2 regions of the Paenibacillus sp. PK1-4R genome follow, and region 1 is predicted to be linked to the other one. Evidence: riboswitches for the same ligand, from Rfam matches in the RefSeq annotation. Region 1 holds a riboswitch; the other holds the start of a gene.
The links. Region 1 has a riboswitch for glycine ahead of gcvT (glycine cleavage system aminomethyltransferase GcvT). Riboswitches for the same ligand answer to the same signal wherever they lie in the genome.

Region 1 (3,153 bases):
TGACCATACCACTCAGGAAACGGCCAAAACGCTGCACACCTACCCGTAGCCCACCTTTGGAATTGGACGATTGGTCCAAATTACTCATTGTATTATCCTCCTTGGATCAAGTGATTATGATTTATGAAAGGGGTATCATTTCTCCCCTGCTGTAATCCTAAGCGAGAATGCTCTCCTGTTCAATGAAATGAAAGCGTACTTTCGTCATGAACAATGATGACAACATTAGGTTATGTAATCGTTTTAATCGATGCATAATGGCTGAACCCATTGGTACACAAGGTTTTTCTTGCCTATGACTTTTATCATTTCCAGAGTCATTTTCTAACCTATAGCTTGGTCCAATCAGATGATTTACATCCACAATCTGCTCAAATCTACATTCAAAACCATTCTTGGAAAGCACAAAAAACCTGTGCAAGCATCCGGCTCACACAGGTCGAAACAATATGAAACTCATTTCATTTGCTTATAAAATATATGTTAATAAGTACAAGTTCGTTGATACTATTCTTCCGTATGTTTACGATACGCGTCTGCATTCATCAATGTAGACAATGCTGCTGTCAGATCTCCCTCAACACGAATCTCAATCATCCAACCTTCCTCGTAAGGAGAGCTGTTCACAAGTTCAGGGGAGTCCTGCAACGAATCATTGACTGCAATAATTGAACCTGTGACGGGAGAGAACAAGTCGGAAACCGTTTTGACCGATTCAATCGTTCCAATGCTGTCCTCTGCTTTTACATTGGTTTCAAGGTCAGGCAATTCCACAAACACAATGTCACCCAGCTGATGCTGCGCGAACTCGGTAATGCCAATACGTACAGTATCCTCCCCTACGGTTTGCACCCATTCGTGCTCTTCACTGTACAGGAAATCACTTTTCAATTCGCTCATCGATATCCGCCTCGCTTTTCATTAAATGAGTGCATGCGTTCTTTGACCTTAACCTTTTTCCCAGAACATAGCGTATGATATTTTTGATTCAAATGTCAAGATACCTCACAATTTATTTATTGATCACCTCTAAATCCTGTAACCCGATTACACTCTTTCTTCATATACTGGTGAATATTAGAATAGTAAGCGCAGTCTTTTTAAATACACGAACAATAAAATTGAAACCAAATTAAATATTCGGTTTTTAATTATAATCTATGACATCGTTCTTGACATCGGTAGTGGATTCACGTTTTAATGAGAGGAGTAAATGTGTTTATTGGACTATGTTATACCCGCGGATGAATGTAAAGGGAGAGATTACCCGTGACACCCGATTCGGGATGTACATGAGGTAACGCCGAAGGAGTAAACCACCGATAAGCGGGGGTGAATCTCTCAGGCAAAAGGACTTTTACGGGACGCAACTCTGGAGAGCATCTATTCGCCCTGTGCGGGCGTTATGATCACCCAAGGGGAAACCTGCTGCACAACGCAGCGGGGTAACTCTCAGGTACAAGGGACAGAGCCTTAGAATACAGCGTGCTACTTGGCATGCCGATTCTTTGGCCTGTCCTTTTCCTTTTTCCCAAAAAACGAAAAACAGGATGTAGAACGGCGCTGTCATAGCTGCCTTACCATACTTATCTACGAAAAATCTCTGCTGAAAAATGTAAAAATACCCTGGTTCATTGATCCACGATTGTATATCCGGCCAGTTGACGGCCCATGACGAGGTGATTTGATGTCCGATTTGCTTAGAACACCACTCTTCCCACTGTATCAGCAATACGAAGGCGTACGGTGCATTGATTTTGGAGGCTGGGAGCTTCCGGTGCAATTTAGCGGAATCCAAAAAGAACATGAAGCGGTACGTGAGCGTGCTGGACTGTTCGATGTATCCCATATGGGCGAATTCACAGTACAGGGTGAGCAGGCTGAAGTTTTTTTGCAACAAATGATGACCAATGATGTGACCACGCTCGTTCCGGGTCAAGCCCAGTATACCCTGATGTGTTATCCAGATGGCGGTGTGGTGGATGATCTGCTCGTGTATAAGCTGGAAGATCAGCATTACATGCTCGTTGTTAATGCCTCCAACATCGACAAGGATTGGGCGTGGCTGCAAGAGCACTTGATCCCTGGCGTAAGCATGACTAACGATTCGGAGCAGACGGCGCTGCTCGCCTTGCAAGGTCCACTGGCTGTAGATATTATCGGGAAAGTTACAGATACGGATGTATCCTCGATTGAGCCTTTCCGTTTTGTACAGCAGGCAGAGGTATGCGGCGTTAAATTACTGTTGTCCCGTACAGGTTATACCGGTGAGGACGGCTTTGAACTATATGTACCTGCGGACCAGGCTGCTGCGGTGTGGAATGGATTAATGCAAGCTGGTGAAGGTTACGGACTGGTACCGACCGGACTTGGTGCCAGGGATACACTGCGCTTTGAAGCGAGGCTCCCCCTGTATGGACAGGAATTGTCGGCAACCATCTCTCCACTCGAAGCTGGCGTTGGCATGTTTGTGAAGCTGAATGCCGGACCTTTTATCGGACACGAAGCCTTGTTACAGCAAAAAACTGACGGGCCCGCCCGTAAACTGGTCGGCATCGAAGTGCTGGAGCGCGGTATTCCCCGCCCCCACTATCCGATTTACGCCGAAGGCGTACAGATTGGCGAAGTGACGACAGGCACACAATCACCTACATTGAAGCGTAATCTGGGGCTGGCCCTCATTGACAGCAAATACGCTGCGCTGGGAACCCCGCTTGAGATTGAGATCCGCGGCAAGAAACTAAAAGCCGAGGTCGTGAAGACCCCTTTTCATAAACGGACACGTACGTCAAAGACACCTACTCAAGGAGCTGATCAAGCATGAGCAAGCACCGTTACATTCCCATGACTGAACAAGATCAGAGCGCCATGCTCGCAACCATCGGTGTGGATACGCTGGAGGAACTGTTTCAGGACATTCCAAAAGAGATCCGTTATCAGGGCGAACTGCCCGTATCCTCCAAACTCGATGAATATGCACTGACACGTCACATGTCCAAACAAGCTGGTGCCAACGCCAATTTCGAAACACATGCCAGCTTCCTCGGCGCAGGCATATATGATCATCATGTTCCTTCCGTCATCAATCATGTCATTTCCCGTTCCGAATTCTACACCGCCTACACACCATATCAGCCTGAGATCAGCCAAGGT
Region 2 (3,153 bases), 2.1 Mb from region 1:
GTCCACTTGAGCATTGTCCGCCCCACTTGTAGTTGTGTCAGAATCCGCTGGCTTCGACTCCTGCTCAGGCTCGGCACGCTTTGCCTTTGGTTTAGCCAGCTTTTGCATCATTTTGCGGCCGGTTGGTGTCTGGGCCAGTCCGCCCTGGGCTGTCTCCCGATGGCGGCTCGGCATCGCACTGCCTACTTCCAGCATGACGTCGATGACTTCGTCTGACGGAATGGCACTACGCACTCCGGCCAGGGCCATGTCAGCCGCAGCCAGCGCCGTAACCGCACCCAGTCCATTACGGACGATGCACGGGATTTCAACAAGGCCTGCGACCGGATCGCAGATAAGGCCCAGTGTATTTTTTAACGCCAAACCAACGGCATGAACGACCTGTTCCGGTGTACCTCCACGCAGTTCAACCATGGCACCCGCAGCCATGCCGATCGCGGAACCCACTTCCGCCTGACAGCCACCCTCGGCCCCGGAGATAAATGAATTGTTGGCAATAACATAACCAATCGCTCCCGCACAGAACAACCCGTTCACCAAATGTTCGTCCGTCCAGCCAAAACGCTCCTGTGAGCTAATAAAAACACCGGGGATGATGCCGCAGGAACCGGCTGTTGGTGTTGCCACGATCCGACCCATGGAGGCATTCACTTCAGATACACACAGGGCATACGCCATGGCAAGTGCGGAAGCATCTCCTGAGCAAGTCTCACCCTTGCGAATGTACTCGGCCATTTTTTTACCGTCTCCACCCGTTAACCCACTGCGTGATGTCGTATCTTCCGTTAACCCTTTGCGTACCGCTTCCTTCATCACCTGATAATATTCAGACATCTGTTTCACAACATCCGCTTCCGGTGTATTGGTCTCCTGAACCTGCTCCTCGATCATCAGCTGAGCAATGGTTTTGGATTCTGCTGTACAGATCGTATTCAGTTCGTGCAAATGTTTAAACCGCATCCGAATCAACTCCTCTCTTCAAATCGATAACACGAATGTCCAGCACATGGTCCAGCTCCCTTAGACGCTTGAGCATATCGGGATTAGGCACACCATCCATTTCCATCGCGGTAAGCGCTTCGCCATCACGGGCTTTCCGGTCCACCTGCATATACCCGATGTTAACCCCGGATGAACTGATCGTGGACGTTACAGATGCAAGCACCCCTGCTTTGTCCGCATGTCGCAGAACAAGTGTTGGAAACTCACCACTAATCTGAACACGAAAATCATTCATCGCATGCACCGATACACTGCCACCACCAATGGATGCACCGATTAAGGAGCAGGCACGTTCTCCATGCCATAACTCAATTTTGACCGTATTTGGATGAGGAGCAGGCAGGCCACTTGTATAAAACTCAACCTCCATGCCTGCTTCCTCTGCGTATTGCTCTGCATCCGGGATACGTGGATCGTCTGTGACATAGTCCAAAAGACCGCCGATCAGTGCCAGATCTGTTCCGTGCCCCTCATACGTGTCAGCGAATGAACCATATAACGTCAGCCGGGCACGTTCTGGCGTACATCCAAGCCACTGACGAGCAATTCTCCCTAACCTTGCCGCTCCAGCTGTATGTGAACTTGAAGGCCCTGTCATGGACGGACCAATAATTGAGAAAACATCTTTAAATCGCACTTTATAACCCTCCAATTGTATTCGTCATTTCCATCCAGAATCTAATCCATATTGTTCCTTATTTACTGAATGATGACATCAAAAAAGGACAGAAGAAGGCCTCAGGCCCTCTCTCTGTCCTCGATACCTGAGAGTTTCACGATCAGCAGTGTCTCACGACAAGGTGCATTGCCTGCGATTACAGACAAGTTCACCGGTCCCACTGATCATATACCCCTTGGGTGGCGCAGTTCGCGCACTCTCCAGAGTTGCGTCCAACGATGGTACATTTACCTGAGAGATTAACCACTGCGCCGGGTGCGCAGCAGCTTGCTCCTTCGGTGCCTGAATACTAGCCATTGTGCTCGGCTAACCCAGGTCTCTCCCGCTCGTTATCATCCGCTATATGGAACCATTCTGAGCTTATGTCAGAACAGTCATGGAAGTCATTAATTTCTTCTTCATTAAGATTAATCGACCGGAAGATCAGTGTCAACAAACTTAACGATTTCTTTGGGTGTATTTCCTTCATTTCCTATTGAAGCGATGATAACCAGAATATTTTGTCAGCTTTCATTACATTAATACGTTAAAAAGATCTTTTAAACAGCTCATTTCGTTCTACTTCAATCAATGATGTGCTTACTATTATTTATGATATTGTCCATGAAACCGTTCGGGTATTCAGGCAACCATAATCTTTGATCCACACTGCTCACTAACCCATCCGAGTCTGCACATCTGGATTATAAATCACAGTTCATAAAATATGCTCTCGTTCTGTACATAAGATCTGCAATACTTGCTGCATAGCTTCGGCATGCGATCTTTCATCCATTCGTGCCTCGACTCATTCGCCATCTGAAAGGCATAATAACCCAGTGTAAAAATCAACATGAATCCTTCCATTAATCGGATATCACGATCCGTCAGTGGTGCGATCTGTTTGGTATAACCGGATAAGAATATATCTCGTTCCTCCCGGTTGAACATAAGTGCTGCCCCTCCGGCATCAAAAAGATAGTACCCATACCCGTATAGACAAAAATCAATCATAGATATGCCCTGATCCGTTATCAGCAGATTGTTGCGAGTAATATCCCCATGAATGATCCCCCATGTTCCTGCGTGCTGCGGGTATGTTTCTAACTGTTCATTAATGTTCTCAAACGTCTCACGAAGCAGGTCGAAGTCTTCCGTTGTAAAAATCCCCAGTCGGACGCCTTCCTCTAGCTGCCCTAGCATGACCAAGTTCTCATGGATGTTGCCATATGCCGGCCGCACCTTTGTTCGATCTGTCTGATTCTGCTCACGCCCATATTGATGAAGCATCTGCAGTTGTGCCCCAAGATCATAGATCTGCTCTGTTGTCAGGCGTTCTCCCTGCTGGATGTCCCTTCCCTCAATCCACTCCAGTACTGTACAGCAGATTTCTTTACCCGCTTCACTTTTCCATACCGTGACCCAGTCTCCCGATACATTCCGTACCGGATGCTGCACGCGCAATTCCGTCGTTGCATTTAACTCATGAAGCA

Region 2: linked by a shared signal. The riboswitch ahead of sdaAB (L-serine ammonia-lyase, iron-sulfur-dependent subunit beta) and the one ahead of gcvT (glycine cleavage system aminomethyltransferase GcvT) in region 1 are both predicted to bind glycine.

Annotation. Positions count from the first base shown of each region.
Region 1 covers NZ_CP126535.1:5,358,941-5,362,093, forward strand. The annotation lists gene QNO02_RS23265 (PTS mannitol transporter subunit IIBC) at 1-88, opposite strand, end outside; gene gcvH (glycine cleavage system protein GcvH) at 508-900, opposite strand; glycine riboswitch at 1,245-1,367, shown strand; glycine riboswitch at 1,371-1,471, shown strand; gene gcvT (glycine cleavage system aminomethyltransferase GcvT) at 1,688-2,824, shown strand; gene gcvPA (aminomethyl-transferring glycine dehydrogenase subunit GcvPA) at 2,821-3,153, shown strand, end outside.
Region 2 covers NZ_CP126535.1:520,785-523,937, reverse strand. The annotation lists gene sdaAA (L-serine ammonia-lyase, iron-sulfur-dependent, subunit alpha) at 1-960, opposite strand, end outside; gene sdaAB (L-serine ammonia-lyase, iron-sulfur-dependent subunit beta) at 950-1,639, opposite strand; glycine riboswitch at 1,752-1,887, opposite strand; glycine riboswitch at 1,892-2,016, opposite strand; gene QNO02_RS02490 (phosphotransferase enzyme family protein) at 2,372-3,153, opposite strand, start outside.